Regions from separate parts of the Clostridium sp. SGI.024 genome, predicted to be linked through region 1. Evidence: a T-box and tRNA genes for the amino acid it is inferred to sense, from the RefSeq annotation. Region 1 holds a T-box; the other holds one or more tRNA genes.

Region 1 (7,946 bases):
GTAAAGTATAAAATTAAGGAGAAAACTCAGCATAAGCTGAGTTTCATTTTTTTATAATTTAGCCACAGCTAAATTATTACCATAATTCTTCATTATTAATTATTAATTATTCATTATCTAACAACGCTTCCTGTTGGTAGTTCACCAGGATTTACTACTTTTAATAGGCTATCATCATCAGTAGCTGCTGCTAGTATCATTCCTTGTGATAATTCGCCTCTTAGTGTTACTGGTTTTAGATTTGCTACTAAAACTACGTATTTTCCAACTAATTCTTCTGGCTTGTAGTAGTTAGCTATTCCTGAAACCACTTGTCTTTCTTCTCCATTTAAGTCTACAGTTAGTTTTAATAATTTCTTAGCTTTCTTTATTGGTTCGCAAGATAATACTTTTACTACTCTTAAATCTATTTTTTCAAAGTCTTCTATTGTTATTTCTTCTTTTATTGGAGTTATTTCTCTCTTTTCTTCTTTTTTATTAGATGCTAATTCTGCTTCTCTTAAAGCATCTAATTCTGCTAACTTTTTATCTACATCTATTCTTGGGAATAGAGCTTCTCCTTTTTGAACCTTAGTTCCAACTACTGTTCCATCAAAGCTACTTAATGATTCAAAAGTGATATTGCTTGCATTTATTTGTTCATTTATCTTCTTACTTGTATCTGGTAGGAAAGCTGATAATAATACTGAAGCAAATCTTAAGCTTTCAACTAAGTTATATAATACTGTTCCAAGTCTTTCTTTCTTTTCTTCATCCTTAGCTAGTATCCATGGTGTAGTTTCATCTATATATTTATTAGCTCTTCCTATTAAATTAAATACATATTCTAAAGCTTCTGGTATTCTTAAATGATCTATTGCATTATTAACTTTCTTAGGAGTTTCTAAAGCTAAGTTAATTAATTCATCATCAATAGCTTCTTTAACATTATTACTTGGAATTACTCCATCAAAATATTTTTCTATCATAGCTACAGTTCTAGATAGTAAGTTTCCTAAGTCGTTGCAAAGATCTGAATTTATCTTCTTAATAAATATTTCATTATTAAATAATCCATCTGCTCCAAATGGAATTTCTCTTAATAAATAGTATCTAACTGCATCTACTCCAAAATTTTCAACTAAAGTTACTGGATCAACTACATTTCCTTTAGATTTAGACATCTTGCCACCATCAACAAGTAACCATCCATGGCCGAATACTTGCTTTGGAAGCGGTAAATCTAAAGCCATTAACATTATTGGCCAATAAATAGTATGGAATCTTAATATGTCCTTACCAATTAAGTGAACATCTGCTGGCCAATATTTTTCATAAAGTTCCTTATTATCACTACCATATCCTAAAGCTGTTATATAGTTTGAAAGTGCATCTATCCAAACATAAACAACATGACCTTCATCAAAGGTAACTGGAACTCCCCAGTTAAAGCTCGTTCTTGAAACACAAAGGTCTTGTAAACCTGGCTTTAAGAAGTTATTAACCATTTCATTTTTTCTTGATTCTGGTTGAATAAATTCTGGATGTGCTTCAATATAATCCATTAGTTTATCAGCATATTTACTCATTTTGAAGAAGTAAGCTTCTTCTTTTGACTTCTCTACTGGTCTTCCACAGTCTGGACAATTTCCATTAACTAATTGAGTTTCCGTCCAGAAGGATTCACATGGAGTACAATATAAACCTTCATAAGAAGACTTATATATATCACCATTGTCATATAATTTTTTAAATATATCTTGAACAGCTTTAATATGATAATCATCAGTAGTTCTTATGAATTTATCATAGCTTATATTCATAATCTTCCATAAATCTTTAATTCCTGCTACTATTTCATCTACATGGGCCTTTGGTGTTATTCCCTTTTCTTCAGCAATTCTTTGTATCTTTTGTCCATGCTCATCTGTACCTGTTAAAAACATTACATCATATCCTGTTAATCTCTTATATCTAGCTAAGGCATCAGCTGCTACAGTAGTATAAGTATTTCCGATATGAAGTTTAGTTGATGGGTAATAAATTGGTGTAGTAATATAATATGTCTTTTTACACATACCATTTTCCTCCTAAATAATAATCATTTCGTTAATAATAAAAAAGCCTCTATATAGGTATATTAAAACCTACATAGAGACGTATTATACGTGTTACCACTCTAATTCATATTTATTTTGCAATAAATATCTCAGTAGGTGACATAGCATCACCTTGCAATATAACGGTTGCTCCCGTACTATCCTAGCTTTAATGCTCAGAAAGTATGCTCCAAGGCCATCTTCATAAAGCTTCATGTCACTAGCTTTCACCTAACCTAGCTCTCTTTAGACACTTTGTTCTTTACTACTCTTCTTTTCATAGCATTTAAATCATTGTTATTACTATGATATTCTATATTATTTTAAGTGTCAATTACTTTTAAATTATGACTTTTTACTAAACTTCTTCTTCAAAAGATTATCTAACATCATCTTTGATAAAATTACCATAAATAAGCTTAATATTAAAATAAAAGTAAAAGCATTCTCTCCCAAAATTAATAATATTATAGCATTAACTACAAATAATAAACTTCCTATTGAACCAAATATCTTTGCTGCAAGTTTATTAGAGTATTCCCATGAAACTTTATCCTTAATTGTATATTCATTTTTATATCCAAATTTCATATCCTCATATTTTGTTGAACTTGATTCATATAGTCCTCCTATAATAAATAGCCCTAAGGGGATTAGCTCTGATATTAATATATAAACCCAAAATTCCATAGTATCCTTCCTTCTATATGATAATTATACTTAACTTATTATACTATTATAATTTTAGCCTAAATATTTCTATTATCGCAATATAATTTATATTATTTTTGTATTGTTAAAAATTATCTCAAGATAGACCTACATATTTTATATGATATAATTATAAAAAAAGGATTGGAGTTGATTATGTGGAAAAACTGGACTTGCCTCATATAGGATCTAGAAATATTAAAACAGGTTTATCAGTTTTAATATGTCTTATATTTTGGCCAAATTCTCTTTTTGCTGCAATTGCTGCTGTAATCTGTGTTCAAAGTACAATAGAAAATTCATTAAAAATTGGACTTAATAGACTAATAGGTACATTACTTGGAGGTGTTCTCTCATTAATGCTCCTATATATAATTAATGAATTTCATCTTCAAAAATTCTTACCTATAATAGTTGCCTTGGGAGTTTCATTAATAATATATATATGCAATATAATTAAAAAACCTTCAGCTTGTTCTATTTCTTCTATTACATTCATGGCAATATTAATTACTCAAAGCTTTAATGATCCATTAATGTACGCTATACATAGAACTGTTGAAACAGCTTTTGGAGTAACAGTAGCAATATTAATTAATAAGTATATACATCCTCCAAAAGGAAAAAATAATACCACTAATAATAACTAAAGATAAGGAGATATAATATGAAGTTTAAGTTACCAACCATTGGATTAAGAACTATAAAGACTGCTATAGCAGTATTTCTTTGTCTATTATTTTTCCCAAATGAGCCATTTTTCGCTTGTTTAACTTCTGTTTTTTGCGTTCAAGATACGGTTTCCAACTCTATTGATATGGCTATAAACAGAGGATTAGGTACAATTTTAGGAGCTGTATTGGGCCTTATATTTCTACTAATATGTAGATTTATTACTTACAATGTAAATCCATATTTTATTAGCAAATTCCTTGTTTATTTAACCATTGGAATAGGAATTATTTTAGTAATTTATTCCTGTAATTTAATTAAGAAAAATGGGGCTATAAATATATCCTGTATAGTTTTTTTAGCAGTTACTACAGCTCATGCATTTGGCCATCCAATTTACTATGCTCTTAATAGAATTGTAGAAACTCTTTTTGGAATATTTGTAGGTCTACTAGTTAATAAATTTATATCACCACCAGAAAAATAAAAGCGAAGCTTTTTATTTTTAATTCATAATGGATAATGCGTAATGACATTATGAAACAGTACCCTTTTTAATTTTACTTGAATTCATGACATTTACTTTTTATGGAATTATAATACATGATTAATGTATAATATAAATATCCATTATTAATCATAGTTAGAAATGAAGTTATATTTAGAGTTATATAAATTAAAAGCATCTTAAAAAGGGGGATTTTATGATACTTGAAGAATTTGATGAAAATAAGTTGGCTGTAATTAATGCCTTTGATATTATTAATCCAATTGATGGATTTCCTAAAATTGCAGTTTCATGTTTTGCAAGAGCTACATTTAATAGATTGGTAACACAACTTAAAGGAGTTAAAATTAATTCAACTTCTATAGCAAATATGGAAATTCCTATTTATAAAGTAAATTATAATGGAATTGAAGTAGCTTTGTTTATGTCTTATGTTGGTGCACCCGGTTGTATTGCAGTAATAGAAGATATTTTTGCAATGGGAGCTGAAAAATTGATTATTTTTGGAACTTGTGGTGTATTGGACTCATCTATAGAGGATTGTTCAATAATTATTCCTAATATGGCAATTAGAGATGAAGGCACAAGTTTTCATTATTGTCCACCTTCATATGAAATAGCTGTGAATCTAAAATATACAGATATATTCACAAATATACTTGAGAATTATAAATTAAAATATCATATAGGAAAAGTATGGACTACTGATGGAATATATAGAGAAACCCGTGATAAGGTTAAATTAAGAAAATCTCAAGGATGTATCTGCGTGGATATGGAATGTTCTGCAATCGCTGCTCTTGCTCAATTTCGAGAAAAAGATATATTTCACTTTTTCTATGCAGCAGATAATTTAGATTGTGAGGAATGGGATAAAAGAAGCCTATCAAATGAGTCTAATCTACCGCAAAAGGATAAGATTGCTACACTTGCTCTAGAGTTAGCATTATGTATTGGCTCAAAATAGATCTATTGCATCCTACAAACGAATTAAAGTGACAATAATAAGATATTATCAATCTAAAATTTAAATATTAATATTAGTGTAAATTACATTTAAAAAATTTTAAGAAAGAAATTCAGCTTTCGCTGAATTTCTTCAATAACTCTTCTCTATTAGCTCTTACCTTTTCACTGACTATATTCTTCTTGTTTCATACTTTAGGAACTCTTTTTCTTCTTCATTTAAGTATGGACTTAGTTTTTCGTAGACCATGCTATGATAGTCATTTAACCAATCTTTTTCTTCTGGTGATAGCATTTCTACATTAACTCCTTCTAGATCTATTGGGCAGTAGGAAATTGTTCTAAATTTATAAAACTCTCCAAATTCTTCTGATACAAAGTCTTTTTCTACTAAAAGAGTATTTTCTGTTCTTATTCCATGTTTTCCTTCTTTATAAACTCCTGGCTCATTAGTTATAATCATTCCTGGCTCTAACGCCACTGAATTTCCTTCTGGCCTTATTCCTTGTGGACCCTCGTGAACATTTAGGAAAAATCCTACTCCATGACCTGTTCCACATTTATAATCTATTCCATAATTCCAAAGAGGTCTTCTTGCTAGTACATCTAAATTAATCCCAGTAGTTCCTCTTAAAAATTTAGCAGATGCTAATGCTATATGCCCTTTTAATACTAATGTATAATCCCTTTTTTCTTCTTCTGTAATATGTCCTAATATGAAAGTTCTAGTAATATCAGTAGTTCCATCTAAATATTGAGCACCTGAATCTACAAGGAACATTCCTTCTGGCTTTAATTCATATTCACTAGCTTCTGTAGCTGAATAATGCATCATTGCAGCATGATCCTTATATCCTGCTATAGTTCCAAAGCTATCTCCTTTATAATTATCTCCTTGTGCTCTAAAAGCTGTTAATCTTTCACTTGCAGATATTTCTGTTATTTTTTCTTTTCCTATATTGCTCTTTAGCCATTTAATAAACTTAACCATAGCAATTCCATCTCTCACTTGAGAAACTTCCCAATTAGCTATTTCAACTTCATTTTTTATAGCTTTTAAATTAGTTGTTACATTTAATTCTCTTATTACTTTTACTTCATTATTTAAAGCAGCAAATATTTTTGCATTTAGTTTATTTGAATCTAAGATAACCGTTCCTTTTAGCAATTTTACATCATCTTCAATTTCATTATATCCTTTAATTTCAAAACCTTCTGAATTTAACTTAGTTTTAGTTTCAGCATCAACTTTATTTTCATCTATATATATATTAGAATAATCCATTCCAACTAATACATAAGAAAGAGCTACCGGATTAAACTTAATATCATTTCCTCTAATATTACATAACCATGCTATATCATCTAATGAAGATAATATAAAATAATCAGCATTCTTTGCTTTCATATTCTTTCTAACTTCACCAAGCTTTTCACTAGCAGATTTTCCTGCATACTTTTCATCATGTAAGAAAATCTTATTTTTAGGTAATTGAGGTCTTTCCTTCCATATAGAATCTAATAAGTCATTTCTCATATTAATATTAAAATTATTTTCCTTCGCTATATTTAAATAACCTTCATATTGGTTTACTGAAAATACCTTTCCATCAAAGCCTAGAACTTCGTTTTCTTTTACATTATCCTTTATCCATTCTTCAATTGTTGGATATCCTGGAGTTCTCATTTTCATTAGAGAAATCCCACTACTTTTAAGTTCTTTATCAGCTTGGATAAAATATCTACCATCAGTCCAAAGATAAGCATCTTCTAATCCAACTAAAAGTGTTCCCGCTGAGCCTGTGAATCCTGATACATATTCTCTTCCCTTAAAATATTCTGATACATATTCACTTTGGTGAGAGTCACTGCTTGGAATAATGTAATAATTTATGTTTTCTATTTTCATAGCTTTTCTAAGTTTTTCTAAGTTACTCATATTTTGCCCCCTATTTCTTTTTTTAAATATTATATACCTAACTATAAACCATAATATAGTAACTTTCAAATTACATAAGTCTTTTTACATAATAATAAGGAGCTGCCGAAGCAGCTCCTTATTATATTTATTCTACTTTTTTCCCAAGGATTTGTACTCCTAAATAAACTGCAAGTAATGATATTGGAAGCACTATGTACCATTGTAATCCAAATCCTGCTGGAATATATCCAAATACTATTGTAATACTAGCTACGAATAATGCATACCACATTTGAGTATTAACGTGAGCTATATGATTACATCCAGCCCCCATTGATGAAAGAATTGTAGTATCTGATATAGGTGAACAATGGTCTCCAAAAATTGCTCCTGTTAAAACTGCACTTGTACTAACTATTACATAGCTCATATCTGGATTCATTGAGTAAGCTAAAGGAATTGCAAGGGGCATTAATATTCCCATAGTTCCATAAGCAGTACCTGTTGCAAAAGATATTATAGCTGCTAAAACAAATATTAAACTTGGAAGTAAAAAGTTTGGTAATGAACCAGAAAGTAATGTTACTAAATATTTAGCAGTTCCTAAATCTTTAATTACTGAACTTAATGACCAAGCTAATAATAGTATTAAACCTGTTATTAATAATGGCTTCATTCCATCTATCCATGTTTCTATTGCTTCTGAAATAGTGAATATCTTCTTAATTACACCTATAGTCATAGCAACTATACTTGATAATAAAGCTGATTGAAATAAAGCTACTGATGCATCTGATGCACTAAATGCTTCTTGTATTGCTCTAAATGACATTGGAGAACTAGTCATCATTTGTTGTAATGCTATATCTTCTCCTCCCATTATAGAAGAATATCCACTAAAATAGAAACAAATTAATGCAGTTGCAACTAATGTTCCTATTGGTATAATAGCGTTCCAAATACTCAACTTAATTCCTTCCTTAGGCTCAAGTTCTGCATGTTCTATATTTGATTCTGAAGAATTATTTTTTTTGCCTTCTTTTATTTCTCTTCTTCTAGCCTCTATTTCTGCCTTATACATAGGTCCAAA
Region 2 (12,595 bases), on a different contig from region 1:
AATACTGCTTTAGAAAATGCAGGGATGACTTTAGATGAATATAAAGAAAAATTAAACAAAAATATGAAAGATAGTTTAATAGGTGCTAAGGTTACAGAAGAAATATTTAAAGATGTATCTGTATCAGATGAAGAGATGCAAAAATATTACGATGAACATTTAGATAGCTATAAGAGCGCAACTGTTTCTCATATCTTAATAAAAGATGAAGCAAAAGCTAAAGAAATAAGAGAAAAGGCAGTAAATGGCGAAGATTTTGCTACATTAGCAAAAGAAAATTCAGAAGATACAGGAACTAAGGACAATGGAGGAAGTTTAGGAACTGTAACTTATGATACAACTAACTATGTTCAAGAATTTACAGATGCATTTAAGGCATTAGGTGAAGGCGAAATTTCAGAACCTGTACAAAGTACTTATGGATACCATATAATAAAGGTTACTGACATAAAACAAAAAACTCTTGATGAAGCAAAGGATTCAATAAAGAGCACATTAGAAAATGATAAGAAAAATGAATTATATACTTCATCTATTGAACAGTGGAAGAAAGATTATAAGGTTAAAACATACGAAAATAGATTATAATACCTATTAAGGGATTAGCTAATTATTAGCTAGTTCCTTTTTTATTTTAAGTTACCTAATATATTTTTAATTAAATAAAAATTGGTTATATGGGTATAAAATTTCTAAGAAGTCAAATAATAATATTGCAACTAATTATTAATTAAGGAGGTAGCTCATAATAATGAAAGCAACAGGGATTGTTAGACGAATTGATGACTTAGGAAGAGTTGTAATACCAAAAGAAATAAGAAGAACCTTAAGGATTAGAGAAGGAGATCCTTTAGAGATTTTCACTGATAGAGAGGGTGGAGTTATTTTAAAGAAATATTCACCTATTGGAGAATTAACTGATTTTTCAAAAGAATATGCTGAAAGTTTACAACAAGCAATTGGACATATTATTTTAATATCAGATAAAGATGCATTTATATCAGTAAGTGGTGGCTCTAAGAAAGAGTATGTAGAAAGAAAGGTTAGTCAAGAGCTAGAAAAAATAATGGAAGAGAGAAAAGCAATTTTGATAACAGAACAAAACAAAACAATTCCATTACATAGTGATGAAGAATCTGGAAAATATACTAGCCAAGTAATATCTCCTATAATAGCTGAAGGAGATGCAATAGGAGCAGTTATTATCTTATCAAAGGAACCAGGTGAAAAGCTAGGGGAATTAGAATTAAAACTATCAGAAACCGCTTCAGCTTTCTTAGGTAAACAAATGGAACAATAAAAATAAATAATTAATAAAATATAAAGTTATCAATAAAAAAGTAATAATACCTCTAAACTTAAAATAAAAATTATTAAAGCAATTAAAGTTTGGAGGTATTTTATGAAGAAACAATCACTAATAAAAGCTAGTTTAATACTTGGGATGGCAGGGATAGTAGCAAGGTTTTTGGGATTATTTTTTAGATGGCCACTTATTATGCTTATAGGTGATGAAGGTGTAGGGTATTATCAAATGTCATATCCATTATATATGTTTTTTGTTGCTATGGCTTCAGGAGTTCCTGTTGCTATTTCAAAGATGATTTCAGAGAAAAAAGCAAAGGGAGATATAGAAGGCATATTTGTAACATTAAAGGAATCTACAATTTTAATGATGTTTTTAGGAATTGGTACAAGTCTTTTACTATTTGTTTTTGCTAAACCCATTATAAATTTTGTCCAATGGGATATGAAATCTTATTATTCTTTATTAGGTATATCTTTTGCGCCTTTTATAATTTCTATTATGACAATATATAGAGGCTTTTTTCAAGGACTTCAAAATATGACCCCTTCAGGTGTTTCTCAAATATTAGAGCAAATAGGAAGAGTGATAATTGGTGTTGGACTTGCTATACTGCTTTTGCCTAAAGGTATAGAATATGCAGCTGGAGGAGCAGCTTTTGGAGCAGCTGCTGGAGGCGTTATAGGGGCAAGCTATCTACATGAAAAGTATAAAAAAGTTAAAAAGGAAATGTGGAATAAGAAGGTTAGAAGTAATCCAGAAGTGCTTTCAACAATATTGAAAATAGCACTACCTATTTCTATAGGAGCAACTGTTGGAACTATAATGAGTTTAATTGATTCTATATTAGTTCCACAAAAATTATTACAAGCTGGTATAGTATCAGAAAAAGCAACTATTCTTTATGCACAACTTACAGGAAAAGCTAATGTAATAACGAATATTCCTTTGACTTTATCCATAGCTCTTGGAACAGCACTAATACCTATAATAGCAGAAAAGTATATAATGAATAGACGAGATGAATTAGAGGCTAAGGTTCAATTATCTATGAAAATGTCAATGCTTATAGCTATGCCATGTACGCTAGGGCTTTTCTTTCTTGCAGGACCTATAATGAAGGTAATATTTCCAGGAAGGTATGATGGAATATTAATATTAAAGTACTTATCATTATCAGTACCTTTTATAATTTTGACTCAAACAACTACGTCAATTATGCAAGGAATAGGTCATTATATTAGACCTATAATTAATTTGTTTATAGGCTGTGTAGTTAAGATTGTATTAACATTTATTTTAGTTCCTAGACCAGAAATAAATATATATGGAGCTGTTATTGCTAGTATATCTGCTTATTTAGTAGCAACAATACTAAATGTAATTTCTTTAAGAAAAAGGTTAAAATTGAGGCTAGATATATATAAGTCCTTTATAAAGCCTATTATAGCAGCTTCTATTATGAGTATTGTTGTACTATTTTCATATAATTTATTATTTATTAAGACAGGTAGTAATACTTCTTCTTGCTTATTATCGATATTTTTGGGTATTATTATATATGTAATATTAATATTGATACTTAGAATATTTAGTATAGATGAAATAAAAAATAAAATTGTAAAAAATTAATTAGTAAGGAGAGAACCTAATGATAAAAATAATAGGTTTAGGACCAGGAGCACCAGATGCCTTAACTATTGGTGCAGTTAGGGCCTTAGAAGAAGGAAATAATATATATTTCAGAACTGAAAAACATCCAACTGTAGACTACTTAAAATCAAAGATAGAAAATTTCAAAACATATGATCATTATTATGAAACTTCAGATAATTTTGATGAAGTTTATGAAAGTATAGCTAGTGACATAGTAAAAAATCATAAAGAGTCTGGAGAAATAGTTTATGCTGTTCCTGGACATCCGTTAGTAGCTGAAAAATCAGTGTTTAATCTTATTAACTTATGTGATAGTGAAAATATTAAATATGAGATAGTTCCAGCTGTAAGTTTTATTGATGCAATGATGGATGTGTTAAAAATAGATCCAATAGAAGGTTTAAAAGTTATTGATGCTTTTGATATAGGTAATCAAGTCTTAGATAAGAGAATTGGAACTATAATTACTCAAGTTTATAATCCTTTAATAGCATCAGAAGTAAAATTAAGATTACTAGATTATTATAATGATGATACAGAAATATATTTTGTTAGGGCTGCTGGTATAGATGGTGAAGAATCTATTAGAACTATACTAATTTATGAACTTGATATGCAAGAAGATATAGATTATTTAACTTCTATTTATATACCAAAAGATATGAATAATAAGAAGGATTTTAATGATTTAGTTGAAATTATTGATACCTTAAGAGGTGAAAATGGTTGCCCTTGGGATATGGAACAAACGCATGAAAGTATTAAAAATCAATTATTAGAAGAAGCTTATGAATTAGTAGACAGCATAAATAATGATGATATAGATGGTATGATAGAAGAACTTGGAGATGTTTTATTACATGTAGTTTTCCATGCATCAATCGGTAATGACGATGGATACTTTAATATCTATGATGTAATAGGTTCTATATGCGATAAAATGATTTATAGACACCCTCATGTTTTTGGAGATGAAGAGGTTTCAAATAGTGGTGATGTTGTAGATAATTGGGATGAACTTAAGAAAAAAGAGAAAAACCACAAAACTATTACTGATGAAATGAAGGCAGTAGCTATGGCACTTCCAGCTTTAAATAGGGCACATAAGGTTCAAAAAAAGGCTGCTAAGGTTGGCTTTGATTGGGATAAAGTAGAAGAGGCTGCTTTAAAGGAGGAAGAAGAATTAAAAGAGGTATTAGATGTATATAAATCCAATAATAAGGAAAAAATAAAGGATGAAGTAGGGGATTTATTCTTTGCAGCTGTAAATGTAGCAAGGTTGTTAAATATAGATGAAGAAGAAGCATTAAATTCAACAATCAAAAAATTTATAAATAGATTTTCTTTTATTGAAGAAGAAGCATTAAAAAATAATAGAAACTTGAATGAAATGACATTAGAAGAAATGGATAAACTGTGGAATGAAGCAAAAAACAAAGAAATTAATAAAATAAAGGAGGATTTATAAATTTTTTGAAGAATAATATTATAGTGATTTATACTATACTATAGAAAACTTATTGTAATAAATAGCTTTTATAACAAAAAAATGATAATGTTATAGACTAGCACAAAAAGACGATATATAATAAGAGAATGTAGTTATAGTACATATTAATAGTAAAAATTAACTACTAAAATATATACGGGTTATTTAAGGAGGATGTAATTGTGAATAAAGCAGAATTAATCACTAGCATGTCAGAAAAAAGCAAATTAACTAAGAAGGATGCTGAATTAGCGTTAAAAGCATTTATAGAAAGCGTTGAAGAAGCATTAGAAAACGGAGAAAAAGTTCAATTAGTTGGATTTGGTACTTTCGAAACTAGAGAAAGAGCAGCAAGAGAAGGAAGAAATCCAAGAACTAAAGAAACAATAAGCATTCCAGCTTCAACTGTTCCAGTATTTAAAGCAGGAAAAGAATTTAAAGAAAAAGTTAATAAATAGTATAAATAAGAACCCGAGTTTACTCGGGTTCTTTTAATAACAAATAAGGTTTAAGGAGATTCAATATGAGATTAGATAAGTATCTTAAGGTTTCTAGGATTATTAAGAGAAGAACTGTAGCAAAGGAAGTTTGCGAAGGTGAAAGAGTTTCTATTAATGGAAAAACAGCTAAACCTTCAACTGTAGTTAAAGAGGGAGATATTATAGAAATACAATTTGCTAATAGATCATTAAAGGCAAGAATTATAAATGTAGTCGAACATGTGAAAAAAGAAAATGCAAAAGAAATGTATGAGATAATAGAAGGCGAAGAAGATAAAGAATAAATATTATATCTCTTTCATATATTTTTATAAAGAATATGTGGAGGAGATAAGATGGAAAAGAAAAGTGAGAATAAACTAGAAGAGCCTAGGGGCAACATAGTTTTAGAAAATAGAAAAAAATTAACTCTTACTGGGGTAGAAGAAGTTATAAGTTTTGATGATGAGAAAATTTTATTAAACACAAAGTTAGGTTTTTTAACTATTAAGGGATCAGAGTTAAAAATGAATAAACTTGATGTTCAAAATGGTGATGTGATAATAGTGGGAAATGTATCTTCAATAGTATATAGTAGTAAAGAAATAAAAAAAGAAAAAGAAAGTATAATTTCTAGGTTGTTTAAGTAGGTATATGATATGCCATTATCTTTAAACGTTCAAATTGATATGTTAGTATATTCAGTACTTGCAGGGATATTAATTGGCATATTATTTGATTTATACAACATAATACGAGGATTTAAGATTCCTAAAATAATAGTAATAATTGAGGATATATTATTTTGGATTCTTACAGCGATTATAGTATTTACTTTTCTACTATATACAAATTATGCATTTTTAGGTCCCTATGTATATATATTTATGATTTTAACTTTAATTTTTTATTTAAAGTTTATAAGCCCTATAGTCTTTAAGGGAGAAAAATATATAATTAGTAAAGTTGCGAAATTTATTAGGGTAATATTTAAGAATATGATTTATCCCATAAAGATAATATATTACGGTATTGCTGGTAAAAAATGAAATTAAAACTACGAACATAAAAAAATATCTTGAATAAAATATTTATAGTGTTTAAAATATATTATATAATATATTTTAAAGAGGGTGAGAGCAATTAAAAAGCAACTAACTCTTAAAAGATTAATTATAGTTTTTATTTTTGTTATTTTTGTTGCTAATTATATAAAACAAGAAATTACAATTAGAAGAATTCAAACAGACATTATTAATAGTCAGGAAGAATTACAAGAACTTAAGAATAAAAATGGTGAATTAGAATCAGATCTTAAAAAGGCTAATGAATCTAATGAATATCTTGAGAAACTTGCGAGGGAAAGACTAGGGATGATTAAGGATGGAGAAAAAGTTGTGAATTCCCAGCAGCAAAATTAAAAAAATATGTTTTAGAACTATTTAAAAGAGGTTATTATTATAATAACATATATTATTTAATTTTTAAGGAGGAATCTTTGTAACATGACCTTGATGGCAGGAAACATATTAGAAGGTACGGTGGTTAATATAACTAGTTTTGGAGCTTTCGTTGAAATAGAGGGAAAGACAGGGCTGGTTCACATTTCAGAAGTGGCAGATTCATTTGTTAAGGATATTAGAGAACATCTTCATGAACAAGATAAGGTAAAAGTAAAAGTAATATCTATTGATGATAATGGTAAGATAAGCTTGTCAATAAAGCAAGCAAATGTACAAAAAAAATCAATTAAACCTGTAGAAATAGATTGGACCTCAGAAAACAAAAAAACTAGTATGAATGCAGGTAATTTCGAAGATATAATGTCAAGGTTCTTAAAAGACAGTGAAGAAAGAATGCAAGATGTTAAGAAGAAGCAAGATTTTAAATCTAAGGGTTCAAGAAAAAGTTATTAATAAAAAATAATAGTGGGCATCATATAAATTTAATATATAAATCTATACAAAGGGCTATTTTCTATTAGAAAGTATCCCTTTATAATTTATGACAAAAAGAATTTACAAATAAAATTAATTAATATCAAATAAAAAACAAAAAAAGATGTTGACACTATAGAAAACATCATATATAATTAATTTTGTCGCTGAGGGGCGACAAAAGAAAATATGCTGAAGTGGCGGAACAGGCAGACGCACAGGACTTAAAATCCTGCGGTAGCGATACCGTACCGGTTCGATTCCGGTCTTCAGCACCAAGTTGAATTTAGCTTATAATATCGCGGGGTGGAGCAGTTGGCAGCTCGTCGGGCTCATAACCCGAAGGTCGTAGGTTCAAGTCCTGCCCCCGCAACCAAAAATGTGGCGGAATAGCTCAGCTGGCTAGAGCACTCGGTTCATACCCGAGGTGTCGTAGGTTCAAGTCCTATTTCCGCTACCATATACGCTGAAGTGGCGGAACAGGCAGACGCACAGGACTTAAAATCCTGCGGTAGCGATACCGTACCGGTTCGATTCCGGTCTTCAGCACCAAGTTGAATTTAGCTTATAATATCGCGGGGTGGAGCAGTTGGCAGCTCGTCGGGCTCATAACCCGAAGGTCGTAGGTTCAAGTCCTGCCCCCGCAACCAAAAACATGGCGGAATAGCTCAGCTGGCTAGAGCACTCGGTTCATACCCGAGGTGTCGTAGGTTCAAGTCCTATTTCCGCTACCATATACGCTGAAGTGGCGGAACAGGCAGACGCACAGGACTTAAAATCCTGCGGTAGCGATACCGTACCGGTTCGATTCCGGTCTTCAGCACCAAAGTACTTAAGTTTAACTTAAGTACTTTTTTTTCTAGGAATTATCCTATGAATAGTTTTTATAAATCCATTTACTTCAATATAGGAGGAGATGGATATTATATTTTTCTCTCTATTTTTTTCCTCAAAAATTAAGTGATACTGACAAATTTATTTTGAAAATTAAAAGGTTAAATAACATAAAAACTTAGTATTTAGAAATTTATGTATGAAAAAGTATATTGAAATAAGGAAATTTACATATTATTGTACTACGAAAAAAAAATAATGATACATCATGCGACACATATTTTTTTTATAAGATGATATAATCAAAATTACATTTTATGGAAATTGGAGGAGAAAAAATGCAATATGGTGTTAATATATCAACTTATAAGAGAGTAGAAAAAAAGAAAAAAAAACAATTGAAGGTTCAAGGAACGCAGTTTGGGATGATTATATCTCTTTCAATTGGATTTTTGCTAAGTAGAGTTTTAGTATCAGCAACTATAGATATGGGCATAGCACCTTTCGGTATTGCATATCTTATAGGTATAAAGAAAGAAAATACTACAAATGTCATATTAGCTCTTATAGGAACGGTATTGGGGTATATATCCATATCATCTGGTTTAGAAGGAGCTATTAGCTATTTCATAGCAGCTGTGTTAGTTATAGGATATATAGAAGTTTGTAATAAGTTAGAATTAAAAAATAGGGATTATGTTACTTTTTTCTTAACCTTTTCTGTGTTTATTATATATAACTTAGTTATTAATAACAAACCAATGGGAGTTAACATAGTATTTTCTTTGTTAAAGGTTTCAAGTATAATTCCAGTAAAATATATGATAAGTTATGCTTTAAAATGTATAGATGAGTTAGAAAGTAATTATTTTTTCTCAACAGAAGAAATAATTAGTATAGGTATATTAATTTGCCTATTGATTGCAGGTGTAGGAAACGTAAATATACTTAATATACAAATTAGGAATGTATTAGCTTTATCTTCAATTGCTATTTTTGCATATATAGGGGGAGCTGGAATCGGAGCTGCTATAGGCGTTTCCATGGGGCTTATTATAGGAATAACTAATGGAGATATTGTTACAGCTATAACATTATATAGTTTATGTGGATTAATAATTGGAATCTTTAAAGAAGTTGGTAGAATATTTTCTGCTTTATCATATGGTGTTATTTATTTTATAGTATGTATGTACTCCAGTTCCTTTAATCTTTATGGGGGAATAGAAGTTATGTTATCATCTATAGTTTTGATTTCTATTCCAAAGATTTTTATAGAAAGCGTTAGTAATGAGTTTAATAAAGAGAAGAAGGTTGAAATCATTAATGATATTCATTTAAATGGAATAAAAGGAGAATTTATAGATAGGCTAAGTTCTATGAAATCTATTTTATCAACTTTATCAGCATCTATATTAAATTTAGGTGAAAATGATATTTTGTCTTTAAATAATAAGGGAACTGCAATGGTAGAGAGTCTAGCTGATAGAGTTTGTTATAATTGTGAACTCAGACAAAGGTGCTGGGATAGAAATTTACACTCAACCTTTGAAGGTTTTACTGAATTAATAAGTAGTTGTGAAAAAAATGATATATACATTCCTAAGCCTTTAGAAAAAAAATGTGTTAAAACTAGAAGTTTAATAAAAAATGCTCAAGAGATAGTTAACAATTATACTGTAAATGAAGCCTTAAAAACAAGATTAAGTGAAGGAAGAAACATAATAGCAAGTCATATTAATAATATATCTAATACAATGGAGGGGATGATAAGGGATTTTGAGAAGGATATTTCTATTTGTTTTGAAATAGATAAAATATTAAGAAAGGCTTTTAATAGAAACAAAATTGATTACTCAGATGTTTTTTCATATCTAGATAGAAATGGAAGAATGAAAATAAAAGTCTCAACCACTAATCCAGAAGAAGAAAGATATTGCACAAAGATGATATTACCTATAATTAACACTTTAGTTAAGGTTCCTGTATCTATATCCAAGGAAGGAACAAGAATAAATCCTGATACTGGAGAATGCACTGTAATAATAGAAGAAACACCTAAATATCATATGACTTCTTATGCTGCTATTAAGGCTAAGGAGGGGGAGACTTATATTGGAGATAGCTATAGTTTTTCTGAAACTAATGAAGGAACTTATATTAATATAATAAGCGATGGTATGGGATCAGGACCAGAAGCAGGAATAGAAAGTGGATTGGCTGTAGGATTAATTGAGAAATTTATAGAAAATGGCTTTAGCGAAAAGACTGCAATTGATACTGTTAATTCAATAATGACCATGAAGTTCAATGAAGATGAAAAATTTACCACTATGGATTTGAATATAGTAGATTTATATACAGGTGAGGCTGAATTTATAAAGATTGGAGGAGTTGTAAGCTTTATAAAAAGAAACAAGGATATAAAGGTAATTAAATCTAACACTTTACCTTTTGGAATATTAGATTCTGTAGATGTGACAACAGAGAAGTTCAAATTAAAACATGGTGATATTATAGTTTCCATTAGTGATGGAGTTTTAGATATAGATAAAAATAATATAGGAAGTTATTCTTGGCTAGAGGAATACCTAGAATATGCGGATACAAATCCATCTGCACTATCTAGAGATATATTAGAAAAAGCTATGGTTTTAAGTGGAGGAAAGGTTAAAGATGATATGACTGTATTAGTTTCTAAAATATATTCAATATATTAGAAATGTTTTATAATAAAAATGTTTTTACGGAGCTGTTTTTGAACAGCTCCTGATTATTTTTTGAAAAAATTTTACTTTAAAAAAGATAATATTAGATTTATTTTTATGATATATTTTATATTACAATATTGTAAAAAATAGTTAAGAAATTTTATTTACAGATAACTTTGTTAAGGTTATTATATTATATATTAAAATAATTTTACTAAGGAGTATTGTTGTGATAAACAAAGTAAAGGCTTTTGTAATTGAAAATAATCTAATAGAAAATGGGGATAGGGTTTTGGTGGCTTTGTCAGGTGGTCCTGATTCTGTTTGTTTATTAAATATTCTCTTTGAACTTAAAGAGGATTTTAATATTGAAATTGCAGCAGCACATGTAAATCATATGCTTAGAGGAGATGAAGCCTTTAAAGATGAGGAATATGCAAGGGATATATGTCATAGCCTAAATGTAGATTTCTTTTCTGATAGGATAGATATAGATAAAATATCTAAGGAAAGAAGTATATCTCATGAACTAGCAGGAAGAGAAGAGAGATATAAGTTCTTTCATTTAATAAGTAAGAAAAATGGGTACAATAAGATAGCTATTGCTCACAATTCAAATGATCAAGCTGAAACAGTTCTTATGAATATGATGAGAGGTTCTGGAATTGAGGGACTTTGTGGGATTAGGAGTAAAAGAGAAGGAGGAATAATAAGACCTATTCTTTGCTTATCTAGGGAAGAAATAGAACAGTATTGTAATGCTAACAACTTAAAACCTAGAATAGATAAAACTAATTTAGAAAATGTATACAATAGAAATAAGGTGAGATTAGATATTCTTCCTTATATGAGGAATAATTTTAACAAGGATATAGTAGAAACAATAAATAGAATGGCAAGTTTATTACAAATAGATAATGACTTTATTGAAAAAGAGTGCAATAATTATTATAAAAAGTTTTGCACTAACTATGGAGAAAAGTTAATTATATCTAAGGAAGCTTTTTCTATTGAAAAAGCTATTTTAACTAGGCTTATAAAAAAAGCATTTATAAATTTTACTGGTAAACACACGAACTTTGAAATGAAACATATTTATGAAGTAGTATCACTAGCAAGTAATAACACTAATAAAAAAATAAATATACCTAATGGAGTAATAGCCGAAAATATATATGGAGATATATATTTAAGATTTAGAGAAATTAAAAATAATGAATTTCAAGAAGTTATATTAAATAAAAGTGACTTAGATAAGAAATGTATAGTTTTCGGGAAGTATATCATAAGTTTTGATATAGTAGATAATAAAAAAAGTATAGAATTTTCTAATAATGTATTAATAAAATTTTTTGATTATGATAAGATAAAAGAAAAGCTAATAATTAGGAAAAGATTAAATGGGGACAGAATTATTCCACTTGGAATGAAAGGTAGTAAAAAGGTAAAGGATATTTTTATTGATTTAAAATTACCTATAGAAGAAAGAAATGAGGTTCCTATCTTATGTTTTGATAATGAAATAGCTTGGTTAGTAGGATATAAGGTTTCTGAAAGTTTTAAAGTAACTAAGGATACAAAAAGAATTATAAGAATTACATTTGTTAGAAAGGAATAGAAATATGACGAAAGATATAAAAGAGATATTACTTACAGAAGAACAAATTACAAATAAAGTAAAAGAGATAGGTAAGGCTATAAGTGAAGATTATAAAGGTAAGGATTTAATAATAGTAGGAATTTTAAAGGGTTCAGTTATATTTGCATCTGAACTAATAAAAAATATATCTATACCATGTGAAATAGATTTTATGGCAGTATCTAGTTATGGAAATTCTACTGAAACATCAGGAGTAGTAAGAATATTAAAGGATTTAGATCATGGTATTGAAGGTAAGGACATTATAATAGTAGAAGATATAATAGATAGTGGAGTTACTTTAGATTACTTATTAAAATATTTAAAAGCTAGAAAAGCAAATAGTATAGAAATAGTTACTTTATTAACAAAACCATCTAGAAGAATGGTAGATTTAGATGTAAAATACTGTGGATTTGAAGTGCCAGATGAGTTTTTGGTGGGCTATGGATTAGACTATGCAGAAAGATATAGAAATTTACCATATGTAGGAATATTAAAAGAAGAAGTATATAAAAAATAAAATGAAATATAGTATAATAGT

Evidence for each region. The T-box of region 1 lies ahead of metG (methionine--tRNA ligase). A T-box ahead of a tRNA ligase gene usually reads a tRNA of that ligase, here a tRNA-Met.
Region 2: it encodes a tRNA-Met, which carries the amino acid that the T-box ahead of metG (methionine--tRNA ligase) is inferred to sense. The anticodon was not compared.

What each region holds. Positions count from the first base shown of each region.
Region 1 covers NZ_JBNPON010000049.1:21,246-29,191, reverse strand. The annotation lists gene metG (methionine--tRNA ligase) at 114-2,057, opposite strand; T-box leader at 2,130-2,368, opposite strand; gene ACQRD5_RS12680 (SdpI family protein) at 2,424-2,768, opposite strand; gene ACQRD5_RS12675 (FUSC family protein) at 2,948-3,439, shown strand; gene ACQRD5_RS12670 (FUSC family protein) at 3,457-3,948, shown strand; gene ACQRD5_RS12665 (nucleoside phosphorylase) at 4,166-4,936, shown strand; gene ACQRD5_RS12660 (aminopeptidase P family protein) at 5,108-6,874, opposite strand; gene ACQRD5_RS12655 (Na+/H+ antiporter NhaC family protein) at 7,002-7,946, opposite strand, start outside.
Region 2 covers NZ_JBNPON010000050.1:1,872-14,466, reverse strand. The annotation lists gene ACQRD5_RS12790 (peptidylprolyl isomerase) at 1-588, shown strand, start outside; gene spoVT (stage V sporulation protein T) at 752-1,300, shown strand; gene ACQRD5_RS12780 (putative polysaccharide biosynthesis protein) at 1,403-2,938, shown strand; gene mazG (nucleoside triphosphate pyrophosphohydrolase) at 2,958-4,430, shown strand; gene ACQRD5_RS12770 (HU family DNA-binding protein) at 4,634-4,909, shown strand; gene ACQRD5_RS12765 (RNA-binding S4 domain-containing protein) at 4,975-5,235, shown strand; gene yabP (sporulation protein YabP) at 5,287-5,580, shown strand; gene yabQ (spore cortex biosynthesis protein YabQ) at 5,590-5,979, shown strand; gene ACQRD5_RS12750 (FtsB family cell division protein) at 6,064-6,351, shown strand; gene ACQRD5_RS12745 (S1 domain-containing RNA-binding protein) at 6,436-6,846, shown strand; tRNA gene ACQRD5_RS12740 (tRNA-Leu) at 7,059-7,145, shown strand; tRNA gene ACQRD5_RS12735 (tRNA-Met) at 7,168-7,243, shown strand; tRNA gene ACQRD5_RS12730 (tRNA-Met) at 7,251-7,327, shown strand; tRNA gene ACQRD5_RS12725 (tRNA-Leu) at 7,333-7,419, shown strand; tRNA gene ACQRD5_RS12720 (tRNA-Met) at 7,442-7,517, shown strand; tRNA gene ACQRD5_RS12715 (tRNA-Met) at 7,525-7,601, shown strand; tRNA gene ACQRD5_RS12710 (tRNA-Leu) at 7,607-7,693, shown strand; gene spoIIE (stage II sporulation protein E) at 8,040-10,421, shown strand; gene tilS (tRNA lysidine(34) synthetase TilS) at 10,642-12,030, shown strand; gene hpt (hypoxanthine phosphoribosyltransferase) at 12,035-12,574, shown strand.